Regions from separate parts of the Pseudomonas sp. R151218B TE3479 genome, predicted to be linked through region 1. Evidence: predicted binding sites of a transcription regulator. Region 1 holds the regulator's gene; each other region holds the start of a gene.
What was found. Region 1 encodes sigma-54, which starts transcription at its own class of promoters, with help from an activator protein. Its sites were predicted from a motif close to ANTGGCATNNANNTTGCTNT; they were not measured.
Positions count from the first base shown of each region.

Region 2: the regulator sigma-54 is predicted to act here: its motif matches at 2,153-2,172, upstream of AB7M32_RS00200 (pilin).
Region 3: the regulator sigma-54 is predicted to act here: its motif matches at 1,126-1,145, upstream of AB7M32_RS13430 (CmpA/NrtA family ABC transporter substrate-binding protein).
Region 4: the regulator sigma-54 is predicted to act here: its motif matches at 2,323-2,342, upstream of glnA (type I glutamate--ammonia ligase).

Region 1 is NZ_JBRJHV010000001.1:2,019,624-2,023,022, forward strand. It holds gene rapZ (RNase adapter RapZ) at 1-152, opposite strand, end outside; gene ptsN (PTS IIA-like nitrogen regulatory protein PtsN) at 155-619, opposite strand; gene hpf (ribosome hibernation-promoting factor, HPF/YfiA family) at 632-940, opposite strand; gene AB7M32_RS08905 (RNA polymerase factor sigma-54) at 1,017-2,510, opposite strand; gene lptB (LPS export ABC transporter ATP-binding protein) at 2,675-3,399, opposite strand, start outside.
Region 2 is NZ_JBRJHV010000001.1:43,844-47,242, forward strand. It holds gene AB7M32_RS00185 (DUF748 domain-containing protein) at 1-370, shown strand, start outside; gene AB7M32_RS00190 (DUF2845 domain-containing protein) at 372-668, shown strand; gene AB7M32_RS00195 (BON domain-containing protein) at 1,046-1,399, opposite strand; gene AB7M32_RS00200 (pilin) at 1,687-2,106, opposite strand; gene pilB (type IV-A pilus assembly ATPase PilB) at 2,330-3,399, shown strand, end outside.
Region 3 is NZ_JBRJHV010000001.1:3,006,544-3,009,942, reverse strand. It holds gene AB7M32_RS13435 (quinone-dependent dihydroorotate dehydrogenase) at 1-942, opposite strand, end outside; gene AB7M32_RS13430 (CmpA/NrtA family ABC transporter substrate-binding protein) at 1,280-2,491, shown strand; gene AB7M32_RS13425 (ANTAR domain-containing response regulator) at 2,506-3,081, shown strand.
Region 4 is NZ_JBRJHV010000001.1:1,406,165-1,409,563, forward strand. It holds gene AB7M32_RS06355 (chorismate mutase) at 138-701, opposite strand; gene glnA (type I glutamate--ammonia ligase) at 822-2,228, opposite strand; gene thiI (tRNA uracil 4-sulfurtransferase ThiI) at 2,557-3,399, shown strand, end outside.

The sequences.
Region 1 (3,399 bases):
GCCAGCTCGGTGTGGATCAGGGCGCGCTCGGCCAATTCCGGCAGCAGGCCGGCGGGCAGGTTGTCGATGCAATAGTAGCCGCTGTCCTCAAGCACGTTGAGGGCCGTGCTTTTACCGGAGCCGGAGCGGCCACTGACGATGATCATGCGCATGTTTAATGACCGTTCTGCTCGTCCAGGACCACCTGGTACAGAGCTTCGTTACTTGGCGCGCTGCGCAGTTTTTCGCGCACTTCCTTGCGGTCCAGCATGCTGGCGATCTGGCGCAGCAGCTCGAGGTGCGCATCGGTCGCCGCTTCCGGAACCAGCAATACGAACAGCAGGTCGACCGGGGCGCCGTCGATGGCGTCGAAATCTATGGGGGCTTCAAGGTGCAACAGTGCGCTGATTGGCGCGGTACAACCCTTGAGGCGGCAATGGGGAATGGCGATGCCGTTGCCAAAACCGGTGGAACCGAGTTTTTCACGGGCAACCAGCGCCTCGAAGACGTCCTGCATTCCCAGATCTGGCACCTCGCGGTGGATCAGGTTGGCAATGTGTTCGAGGGCTTTCTTTTTACTGCCGCCCGGCGCGTTCACTTCGGAACGGCCGGGGGTCAGGATGGTTTCTAGTCGGATCATGGATTGGGGGGGTTAACGACCGGTCGCGCCCTGGAGGAGGCTCTGGGTCTTTTCCTTATGCTTTTTGAGTTGGCGATCCAGCTTGTCGGTCAGCAGGTCAATCGCGGCATACATGTCTGTGTGCTCTGCGTTGGCGACCACTTCTCCGCCGGGGATATGCAGCGTGGCTTCGATTTTCTGCAGCAGCTTCTCGACGTTCATCGTGACTTGCACGTTGGTGATCTTGTCGAAATGCCTCTCCAACCGGTCGAGTTTTTCGCCGATGTAGGTGCGCAGGGGTTCGGTCACTTCCAGTTGGTGTCCACTGATGTTGACTTGCATACAGCTTCTCCTTCGTTGCCAGTGCATAAAGCGGCAGGCAGAAATGCCTGCCACTGGAACGCTGTGGCGTGGCCTGTTACATCAACCGCTTGCGTTCGCTCGAAGGCGCGATCCCGAGGGATTCGCGGTATTTGGCGACGGTACGGCGGGCCACCTGAATGCCTTGTGCCTCCAGTAAACCAGCGATCTTGCTGTCACTCAACGGCTTTTTCTGATTTTCCGCGGCCACCAGTTTTTTGATGATCGCGCGGATGGCCGTGGACGAGCATTCGCCGCCTTCGGAGGTGCTGACATGGCTGGAGAAAAAGTATTTCAATTCATAGATGCCCCGGGGGGTATGCATGAATTTCTGGGTGGTCACCCGGGAAATCGTCGACTCGTGCATGCCCACTGCCTCGGCAATGTCATGCAGGACCAACGGTTTCATCGCTTCGTCGCCGTACTCCAGGAAGCCGCGCTGATGCTCGACGATCTGGGTGGCCACCTTCATCAGGGTTTCGTTGCGGCTTTGCAGGCTCTTGATGAACCAGCGGGCTTCCTGCAACTGGTTGCGCATGAAGGTGTTGTCGGCGCTGGTGTCGGCGCGCTTGACGAAGCCGGCGTACTGGGCGTTGACCCGCAGCTTGGGCACCGACTCCTGGTTGAGCTCCACCAGCCAGCGATCGTTGTGCTTGCGCACGATCACGTCGGGCACCACGTACTCAGGCTCAGTGGATTCGATCTGCGAGCCGGGGCGCGGGTTGAGGCTCTGGACCAGCTCGATGACCTGGCGCAGCTCATCTTCCTTGAGCTTCATGCGCCGCATCAACTGGCTGTAGTCGCGACCGCCCAGCAGGTCGATGTAATCGGTGACCAAACGCTTGGCTTCGGCCAGCCATGGCGTCTTGGCAGGCAACTGGCGCAGTTGCAGCAGCAGGCACTCGCCCAGGTTGCGGGCGCCGATGCCGGCCGGTTCGAATTGCTGGATGCGATGGAGGACGGCTTCGATCTCGTCCAGCTCGATGTCGAGCTCGGGGTCGAAGGCCTCGAGGATTTCTTCGAGGGTCTCGTCCAGGTAGCCCTGGTTGTTGATGCAGTCGATCAGGGTTACTGCGATCAGGCGATCGGTGTCGGACATCGGCGCCAGGTTCAGTTGCCACAGCAGGTGGCTTTGCAGGCTTTCGCCGGCCGAGGTGCGGGTGGTGAAGTCCCACTCGTCGTCGTCGCTGCTGGGCAGGTTGCTGGCGCTGGTCTGGTAGACATCTTCCCAGGCCGTGTCCACGGGCAGCTCGTTGGGTATGCGCTCGTTCCATTCGCCATCCTCGAGGTTATCCACCGTCGGGGCGGCTTCCTGGTAGGACGGTTCCGGGATCTCGGTGTTGGTCTTCTGCTCGACGTTGTCGGCCAGCGGGTCGGTGTTATCGAAGTCGTCGCCTTCTTCCTGGCGTTCGAGCATCGGATTGGACTCCAGGGCCTCCTGGATTTCCTGTTGCAGGTCCAGGGTCGACAATTGGAGCAGGCGGATGGCCTGTTGCAGCTGCGGTGTCATCGTCAGCTGCTGGCCCATTCTCAAGACTAGCGATGGTTTCATGGCAGGGGCTTAACACCTTATTCGCCGGCGCACATGCGCCATCCACTACAGGGCGCCAGAGCGCCAAACTTAAGCAAATTATATGCCTGAAACTGAAGTGTTTGCCTAGAGCGTCGCCATAATAAAATTAAACGACGCCCGGGCAATTCGCCAGACACGTGTGCTTACAGACGGAACTCATGGCCCAGGTACACTTCCTTGACCAGGTCGTTGGCCAGGATCGCGGCTGAGTCACCTTCGGCGATCAGTTGGCCGTCATTGACAATGTAGGCGGTTTCGCAGATATCCAAGGTCTCGCGCACGTTGTGGTCGGTGATCAGCACGCCGATGCCCTTGGCCTTGAGGTGATGGATGATCTGCTTGATGTCGCCCACCGAGATCGGGTCCACACCGGCGAACGGTTCGTCGAGCAGGATGAACTTCGGTGCGGTGGCCAGGGCGCGGGCGATTTCCACACGGCGCCGTTCGCCACCCGACAGGCTCATGCCCAGGTTGTCGCGAATGTGGCTGATGTGGAATTCCTGCAGCAGGCTTTCCAGTTCCTGGCGACGACCGGCCTTGTCGAGCTCCTTGCGGGTCTCGAGGATCGCCATGATGTTGTCGGCAACCGACAGTTTGCGGAAGATCGACGCTTCTTGCGGCAAATAGCCGATGCCGGCCTTCGCCCGGCCGTGCATCGGCTGGTGGCTGACATCCAGGTCGTCGATCAGCACGCGACCCTGATCGGCCTGGACCAGGCCGACGATCATATAGAAGCAGGTGGTCTTGCCCGCGCCATTGGGGCCGAGCAGGCCGACGATCTGGCCGCTGTCGATGGACAGGCTGACATCACGCACGACTTGCCGGCCCTTGTAGCTCTTGGCCAAGTGCTGGGCTTTCAGAGTTGCCA
Region 2 (3,399 bases), 2.0 Mb from region 1:
CAAGATGCTGCAACGTCGGGGCGACAAAGTACCGGCCCAGGCGTCGCTGATACAGGTGCCCGAGGATGAAAAGGCACCACTGCTCGAAGGCATCTACCGCACGCGCCTCAAGACTCAGCCGCCTGCCGAATGGACGCAACTGGATAAAAAGACGCGCATTGAGAAACTACGCGAAAGCGTGATCAAGTTCTGGAGCGGCAGCGACGTGCTATTGCGTCAACTGGGGCAGGAACGGGCCAGCAGTATCAAGGACTTCCTGGTGGACAGAGGCCAATTGGCCGACGACCGCGTGTATTTCATCGACGCCAGCCTCGGCCAGGCCGAAAGCGACGGTCGCGTAATCACTCCTCTGCACCTGGATGCTGAATGACATGAAGTGTGTGTACGGGCTCAGCCTGGGTCTATTGCTCGCCGCCGGCCAAGCGTCGGCGGCCGATACGCTGCGCTGTGGCAGCCAGTTGATCAGCGTCGGTGACCGCTCCAGCGAAGTGCTGCAAAAGTGCGGGCAGCCTGTGGCGCGGGATGACCTGGGCTATAAACGCAGTGCCAATCGCCGGGAAGAATACCCGGTGGAAGAATGGACCTACGGGCCCAACAGCGGCATGTATCAGTACCTGCGTTTCGAGGGGAATCGGCTGGTGCAGATCACCAGCAAGCGAGGGCAGTGAATGTGCCGCCGCCATCGCGAGCAAGCTCGCTCCCACATTTGACCGCATTCCTTCTGGCAGAACTCGCACCCCTGTGGGAACAGGCTTGATCACTCTCTTCAGAAAGAACTCGATCCCTGTGGGAACAGACTTGATCACTTTTTCTGAAGGAGCTCGATCCCTGTGGGAGCGAGCTTGCTCGCGATAAGGCCAACTCGGTTTCCCCGGCCGGACCGCACATTTTTTCTCCCCAGAATAGAACAGGCCCCCGGCACGAATGCCGGGGGCCTGTAATGGCCACGTCCCTGTGGCCTTCGCATGAACTCCAAAGCAACGGCAAGCGTATGACTCAGCCCGCTTGCCGCGCCCTCTCCCAGTCCAGGCGAGAAGTCTTAGCCTTACTCGGCTTTCAGGCCGTCAGCCGATACAGCCTTGACGCCTTTGATTTTCTTGGCGATTGCCACAGCGGTGTTTTTCTGAGCGTCAGTCACGGCAACAGTGGACGACAGGGACACAACGCCTTTGTTGGTTTCGACTTTGATGTCGGTGCCTGGAATGCCTTTTTCGGTGACCAGGTCAGCTTTGACTTTGGTGGTGATCCAGGTATCGGAGGTGGCTTCCTTGGCCTCTGTCACCTCGCCTGCGGCCAGCATCATAGGAGCCTGAGTTGCTTGAGTGGTCTCGGCGAATGCGCTAGCCATGGTCAGGGTCAGTGCGGTAGCAGCGGCGGCAGTGATAGCGAACTTCTTCATACGAGTAACTCCTGTTTTTCTCAGAAACTGCCGGAGGTGCATCCCGGCAGGGTTAACAGGAGTAGTGCGAAGGCTGTGCCAGTTTTGAAACATTTATAAACCGCTTATAAATCAATAGATTAAGCGAAGCGGTAATTTTTGAAATCATGCAAAATGCATGACCCCGTGACTTTCTACATGCAAGTTGCGGGTTTCGCTCAGCTGCTAAGCACCTGAATTGCCGAACATTTCCAACGCGCATAAAAAAAGCCCCGGTGTTTAAGCGGGGCCGAGTCAACCGGGATGGGTTATGGATTCGCAGCACCGGTACAGCCAGTCGGCAAGAACTCCTGGGCAGCAGTAGAAGCACAGGTCCAGACACCTGCAGCCGAACGCGAGAGTGTAATCGTCCTCCCCTGGACGAGAGCTGGCGAATTCAGGAGAGCACATGCAATCGTGCCGGCTCCGGCCGCCGCCGTGCCTGTAATGGTGATTGTGCAGTTACTGGTAGGTGAGGTGATGCCCATGTTGGCGATCGTAGGGTCAACCCCTCGATTCATATTGTCCTCGTACGGCACCTTGAAGGCAGTGATTTCGGCCAACCCGGCCGTGGCCTTGGCTCGCGCTTGGTACCTGGAATATTGCGGCAACGCAAAGGTCGCCAGAATGCCAATGATCGCCACGACGATCAGCAGCTCGATCAGCGTAAAGCCCTTTTGCTTATTCATAGACATCTCCCATGCATGAGTCGAAATCTCATGACCTGAAATGGCCACTGCAGGGCACATGCCAACCCTGAAGCGCCATCAATAAAGGGGTTGAACTCGCACAACGGCGACGTCCTACCTCAACAACCGCACTATCTGACGTTTTTTGTCACGCAGGCTCGCTGGTTTGGCGTCGATGCTTGACTAGGCTATAAGTCATGAACTGTCCGCCGCCGGAATCCCCATGAATGACATCGCCCTCAGCGGCCTGACCAAGCAATTGGTACTGGCTGAACTGCTCACCGAGCAAAGCGCGCAACAGGCGTATCAACAGGCCCAGCGCAGTCGTATCCCCCTGGTCAGCTACCTGGTGCAGAACAAACTGGTCCAGAGCCGCCAGGTCGCGGAGATCGCCTCGGAGCATTTCGGCGTCGCCCTGCTGGACCTCAACAGCCTGGACAAGGACACCCAGCCCACGGGCCTGGTCAGCGAAAAACTGGTGCGCCAACATCACGTCCTGCCGCTGTGGCGGCGCGGCAACAAGTTGTTCGTAGGCATCTCCGACCCCACCAATCACCAAGCCATCAATGACATTCAATTCAGTACCGGCCTGACCACCGAAGCCATCCTGGTGGAGGACGACAAGCTCAGCGACGCCATCGAAAAGTTTTTCGAATCCAGTAGCACGGGCCTGGAAGGCATGGGCGATGTCGACCTGGACGGTCTGGACATCGAATCGATCGACGATTCCAAGCAGGACTCCATCAGCGGCCAGGACACCGACGACGCGCCCGTGGTGCGTTTCGTCAACAAGATGCTGCTGGACGCGATCAAGGGCGGCTCTTCCGACCTGCACTTCGAGCCTTACGAAAAAATCTACCGGGTGCGGGTGCGCACCGACGGCATGCTGCGGGAAGTGGCCCGGCCGCCGATCCAACTGGCGACCCGTATCGCCGCCCGCCTGAAAGTCATGGCCAGCCTCGATATTTCCGAACGGCGCAAACCCCAGGACGGCCGGCTGAAAATGCGCCTGTCGAAAACCAAGTCCATCGACTTCCGGGTCAACACCCTGCCGACGCTCTGGGGCGAAAAAGTGGTGATCCGGATCCTCGACCCCTCCAGTGCGCAGATGGGCATCGATGCCCTGGGCTACGAGCCGGATCAGAAAGACCTGTACATGGCCGCCCTCAAGCAACCGCAAGGGCTGATCCTGGTCACCGGCCCGACCGGCTCGGGCAAGACCGTGTCGCTGTACACCGGGCTGAATATCCTCAACACCGTGGACATCAATATTTCCACCGCCGAAGACCCGGT
Region 3 (3,399 bases), 990 kb from region 1:
CACCAGGCTCGCCCCGGCGGTGATCTTCTCGGCGGCATGCTTGCCTTCGGTAATCCCGCCCGCCGCGATGATCGGCAAGCGCCCCGCCAATTCAGCGGCCAGCACCTTCACGGTGTGGGTGCTCTTGTCACGCACTGGCGCGCCAGACAAACCACCCGCCTCGTCACCGTGCTCCAGCCCTTCGACACCTTCGCGCCCCAAGGTCGTGTTGGTGGCGATCACCGCGTCCATGCCCGTCTCGATCAGGGCCTGGGCTACCTGGGTGGTCTCCTCGTCGGTCATGTCCGGGGCGATCTTGATCGCCAGTGGCACATGCCGGCCGTGGATCAATGCCAGTTCCGCGCGCCGCCCGGCCAGGTCGGCCAGCAGTTGCTTGAGGGAATCACCGAATTGCAGGCTGCGCAGCCCCGGAGTGTTGGGGGAGCTGACGTTGACGGTCACATAGCTGGCGTGGGCATAGACCTTGTCCAGGCAGATCAGGTAGTCGTCGACGGCCCGCTCCACCGGCGTGTCGAAATTCTTGCCGATGTTGATGCCCAACACGCCCTTGTATTTGGCCGCGGCCACACGGGCCAACAGATGGTCGACGCCCAGGTTGTTGAACCCCATGCGGTTGATGATCGCCTCGGCTTGCGGCAGGCGAAAGATCCGTGGCTTGGGGTTGCCCGGCTGTGGTCGTGGGGTAACGGTGCCGATTTCGACGAAACCGAAACCCAACTGGGCGAACCCGTCGATGGCCGCGCCATTCTTGTCCAGACCCGCCGCCAACCCGACCGGGTTGGGGAACTCGAGGCCCATGACCGTTACCGGCAGGTTCGCCGGGGCCTTGCACAGCAAACTGTTAAGCCCTAGACGCCCACCCGCACCGATCAGGTCCAGGGACAGATCGTGAGAGGTTTCCGGGGAAAGTTTGAACAACAGCTGACGGGCCAGGGTGTACATGGGCGGGGGTGACTCGTTCGACGAAATGAGGCGGGGATTATAGCCGGGGCGGAGGAGTGGGTGGGAACGAGCATGAATGAATTGTCCTGCACACCGGTTTCCTTTGCTGCGTAGCCTTGGAAGAGCCGACAAGATGAAAGACTCGGCGTCTTGAATCTTGATGCAAAGGTGGATGGGGCACGCACTGGCATATGCCTTGCACCCTTTTCGTTCATCGGTGCCCATGCCAATGGCGGAATGAGTGCCACACTGTTTTAAAGGACAACGGCGTCGTCATCCGGCTTGCCTTGGCAATCGTCCGGACACGGCGCTTTTTTATGTGCAAAGGTGAAGCGCGATGAATGAAGTTCCAGCCAACCCCCTGGCCTGGGTCAACGGCAGCGATGCCCCGGAAAAGAGCGCGGTCAACCTCGGTTTCATGGCCTTGAGCGACTGTGCCCCGGTGGTGGTCGCCGCCACTCAGGGCTTCGCCCAACCCTACGGCCTGACCCTGAACCTCAAGCGCCAGGCATCCTGGGCCAACCTGCGGGACAAACTGGTCAGCGGTGAAATCGATGCCGCCCACAGTCTGTATGGCCTGGTCTACGCCGTGCATCTGGGCATCGGCGGGGTCGCACCGACCGACATGGCGGTGCTGATGGGGCTGAACCAGAACGGCCAGAGCATCAACCTGTCCCATGGCTTGCAGGCCCAGGGCGTGACCAGTCCTGAAGCACTGGAACGGCACGTGCACCAAACTCGCCCGAAACTGACCTTCGCCCAGACATTCCCCACCGGCACCCACGCCATGTGGCTCTATTACTGGCTCGCCGCCCAGGGCATCCACCCCTTGTCGGACGTCGACAGCGTGGTGGTGCCGCCGCCGCAAATGATTGCGCACCTGCAAGCCGGGCGCATCGACGGGTTTTGTGTCGGCGAACCGTGGTGTGCCAGCGCGGTGAAGCAGAACCTCGGTTTTACCCTGGCGACCACCCAGACCATCTGGCCCGACCACCCGGAAAAAGTCCTGGGCTGCACCCGGGCGTTCGTCGAGCAATACCCCAATACCGCCCGGGCCTTGGTGATGGCGATCCTCGAAGCCAGCCGCTTCATCGAACAAAGCAGCGAAAACCGTCGCAGCACTGCGCAACTGTTGAGTGCACCCGAATACCTCGACGCCCCGCTGGACTGCATCGAGCCGCGTCTACTGGGGATCTATGCCGATGGCTTGGGCAACAGTTGGCAGGATCCCCACGCCATGCGTTTTCATGGCGGCGGCGAAGTGAACCTGCCGTACCTGTCCGACGGCATGTGGTTCATGACCCAGTTCCGTCGCTGGGGCCTACTGCGCGAAGACCCGGACTACCTGGCCGTGGCCCGGGACGTCCAGCAGCTCAAGTTGTACCGTGAAGCCTGTGCGGCGCTGGATATAACGCCCCCGGGCCAGGATATGCGCAGCAGCCAACTGATCGACGGCATCACCTGGGACGGCTCGGACCCGGTCGGGTACGCCCGCAGCTTCAAACTGCACGCCTTGAGCGATGCGGCTCCCCTTCTCGCCAGCCGCTGACAGGAGCCACGACCATGCTGCGTATCCTGCTGATCAACGACACCGCGAAAAAAGTCGGCCGCCTCAAGGCCGCCCTGATTGAAGCCGGCTTCGAAGTGATCGACGAATCCGGCCTGACCATCGACCTGCCGGCGCGCGTCGAAACGGTGCGTCCGGATGTGATCCTGATCGATACCGAGTCACCCGGTCGCGATGTGATGGAGCAAGTGGTGCTGGTCAGTCGCGACCAACCACGACCGATCGTCATGTTTACCGACGAGCACGACCCCAATGTGATGCGTCAGGCGATCAAGTCGGGCGTCAGTGCCTACATCGTCGAAGGCATCCACGCCGCGCGCCTGCAACCGATCCTCGACGTGGCCATGGCCCGCTTCGAAAGTGACCAGGCCCTGCGCGCCCAACTCCTGGCCCGGGACCAGCAACTGGCCGAACGCAAGCGCATCGAACTGGCCAAGGGCATGTTGATGAAGATGAAGGACTGCAACGAAGAACAGGCCTACACCTTGATGCGCCGCCAGGCCATGAGCCGCCAACAGAAGCTGATCCAAGTGGCGGAGCAGATCATCGCCATGAACGAGTTGCTCGGCTGAAAACCTTGTAGCACCTGGCCTGGCGCCATCGCGAGCAAGCTCGCTCCCACAGGTTTCATGGCCCTGAAAATCCAATGTGGGAGCGGGCTTGCTCGCGATAGCAATCTAACTTCCAATATCAATATCGACTGACCCACCGTCTTCGCGAGCAAGCTCGCTCCCACAGGTTTCATGGCCCCTGAAATCCAATGTGGGAGCGAGCCTGCTCGCGATAGCCCTCACGCCAATCCCTACTGTTGGCACAGATCTCGCTTAAGACAAACCCACAGGTAACCAACGGCGGTTGCCCCACCTACGACAAAGACGTCGCACACCCTC
Region 4 (3,399 bases), 610 kb from region 1:
GTTGTTGTGTGTTGGGCCATGACCTGCCCTGTGGGAGCGAGCTTGCTCGCGATGAGGCCGGCACATCCAGCATCCCTGTGCCTGACACTCCGCCATCGCGAGCAAGCTCGCTCCCACAGGGGGAGGGGGGTGTTGTCTTAGGCTTTTGTGGAGATACACAACTCTGCGGTCGCTCGGATCAGGGCGAGCCGGTGTACCGGGTGCTGCTTGTTGTGGTGGGTGGCACGGGCCAGCCATTGCGGGCACTGCGGATCGGTGCGGTAGGGGGCGAAGTCGGCCAGTTGTTGCAGCAGGCGTTTCTGCAGGCGGTCGAGCTGCGGGCGGATCTGCCCCACCAGGTCCGGGCGCGGGAGGTCCGGGGCCTTGCCGTCCAGGGCCCAGTCGGACAAGTTGATGTACTGCACCATTTTGTTGGCTTCTATCTGGGCGGCAAAAAACGCTTCCACGGTTTCGCTACTCAGCTTGTAGGCCGGTGCCTGGGCGACGGCGGCGGCAATGACCTCACGCTCGCGCTGTCGGTCCTCTACGGGTTTGCCACTGTCCCATTTACTCAGCGCCACTTGATCGGCGATGGCCAGGCGTTCGCCAATGGCGTTAAGCAACGGGGTCAGGGCCTCGGGGGCGGGAGTCGAGGCGGCTCCGGCGGTGGAGGCCAGTAGCGCGGCAGACAGGGCAAGGCAGAGCTTGAAGCGCAAAGTCATGGGCAGTCTCGTCTTCTATGGGGAGCGACGGGGCATCATGCACGTAACCGGCGCCCATAAAAAAGGCCTCCCGAAGGAGGCCTTTCTTTATTTCACGCCGTACGTGGCGGCGCTACCGGATCAGCAGCTGTAGTACAGCTCATATTCCAGTGGGTGTACGAAGGTGCGAACCTTGATTTCTTCTTCGCTTTTCAGCGCGATGTAAGCGTCGATGAAGTCATCGCTGAATACGCCGCCTTTGGTCAGGAACGCACGGCCCTTGTCCAGCTCTTCCAGGGCCTCTTTCAAGCTGCCACATACCTGTGGGATTTCCTTGGCCTCTTCAGGCGGCAGGTCATACAGGTTTTTGTCAGCGGCATCGCCAGGGTGGATCTTGTTCTGGATACCGTCCAGGCCGGCCATCATCAGTGCAGCGAAGGCCAGGTACGGGTTGGCAGCCGGATCCGGGAAGCGAGCTTCGATACGGCGGGCTTTCGGGCTGTTCACGTAAGGAATACGGATCGAGGCGGAACGGTTGCGAGCCGAGTAGGCCAGCATGACCGGGGCTTCGAAGCCTGGTACCAGACGCTTGTAGGAGTTGGTCGACGGGTTGGTGAAGCCGTTCAGGGCCTTACCGTGCTTGATGATACCGCCGATGAAGTACAGGGCAGTGTCCGACAGACCGGCATAGCCTTCGCCTGCGAAGGTGTTCTTGCCGTCCTTGGAGATCGACATGTGAACGTGCATGCCCGAACCGTTGTCGCCGTACAGAGGCTTCGGCATGAAGGTCGCGGTGCGGCCGTATGCGTCAGCAACGTTGTGTACGCAGTACTTGAGGGTCTGTACTTCGTCAGCCTTCTTGACCAGCGTGTTGAATTTCACGCCGATTTCGTTCTGGCCGGCAGTCGCTACTTCGTGGTGGTGAACTTCGACGGTCTGGCCCATTTCTTCCAGTGCGTTGCACATGGAAGTACGGATTTCGTGGTCGAAGTCGAACGGTGGAACCGGGAAGTAACCGCCTTTGATGCCTGGACGGTGGCCTTTGTTGCCGCCTTCCACGTCCTGGTCGGACATCCACGAACCTTGTTCGGAGAAGATCTTGAACATGGAACCGGAGATATCGGACTTGAACTTGACCGAGTCGAAGATGAAGAACTCAGGCTCAGGGCCGAAGAAAGCGGTGTCGCCGATACCGGTGGACTTCAGGTATTCCTCGGCGCGGTGGGCGATGGCACGTGGGTCGCGGTCATAGCCTTGCATGGTCGAAGGTTCGATGATGTCGCAGACCAGGATCAGGGTCGGCTCTTCGGTGAACGGGTCCAGGACGGCGGTTTCGTCGTCCGGCATCAGGATCATGTCGGAGGCTTCGATGCCTTTCCAGCCAGAGATGGAGGAGCCGTCGAACATTTTCCCGATTTCAAAGAATTCGTCGTCCAGCGCATCACGGGCCGGCATGGTCACGTGATGTTGAGTACCTTTGGTGTCAGTGAAGCGCAGATCAATCCACTTGACGTCATGATCTTTGATGAGTTGAACCGACTTCGACATATGTCCTCCGGGTGGCTTCGGGCGGGTAGTGGAGTGCCCTTAGATATGGGTGATGCCGGCGCGAATACTCTGCCAAGGCAACCTGCCTCACAAGGGAGCAAATTGCATGCCAGTGCCCCAGCATGGGTTTTTTGCACCAAATCCACGCTTTTAAAGGCGTAAATCAAAGATTGTCAGACAATAACGCACTGCAATGTGGCGTCGTCAATTGATAATGACCTGTTTTGGTGCGTTCAAAACCATCTGCACATTAACTGGTTAAACCTTGAGCAATTTCCGCTATAATCCGCGCCCCCCTTTTTCGGCTGGCCGTTCGCGCGCTGTTTTCATGAAACTAATCGTAAAAGTCTTCCCCGAGATCACCATCAAGAGCCGCCCGGTACGGATGCGTTTCATCCGCCAGTTGGCCAAGAACATCCGTGCCGTGCTCCGAGACCTGGATCCGGCCGTGGTGGTGAATGGCGTGTGGGACAACCTCGAACTGGAAACCCGTGTCAGCGAACCCAAGCTCCTGAAGGAAATGACCGAGCGCCTGAGTTGCATGCCGGGCATCGCGCATTTTCTGCAAGTCGATGAATACCCGCTGGGGGATTTCGACGACATCCTCGCCAAATGCATGCTCCATTATGGTGACGCACTGGCCGGCAAGATCTTTTCGGTGCGTTGCAAGCGCGCCGGCAAGCACGCGTTCAGCTCGATGGATGTGGAGAAGTTCGTCGGCAGCCAGTTGCGCCGGCAATGCGGCGCGGCCGGTATTTCGTTGAAAGACCCGGAAATCGAAGTGCGCATCGAAATTCGCGACCAGCGGCTGTTCGTGATCCATAGCCAGCACAACAGCATTGGCGGTTATCCGCTGGGTTCGCTGGAGCAGACCCTAGTGCTGATGTCCGGTGGCTTCGACTCCACGGTGGCCGCCTACCAGATCATGCGTCGCGGGTTGATGAGCCATTTCTGCTTCTTCAACCTCGGCGGGCGTGCCCATGAACTGGGCGTGATGGAGGTGGCGCACTTCATCTGGAAGAAGTACGGCAGCTCCCAACGCGTGTTATTTGTGAGTGTGCCGTTCGAGGAAGTCCTGGGCGAGATTCTCGGCAAAGTCGATAACAGTCATATGGGCGTCATTTTGAAGCGTATGATGTTGCGCGCCGCTTCACGAATTGCCGACCGTCTG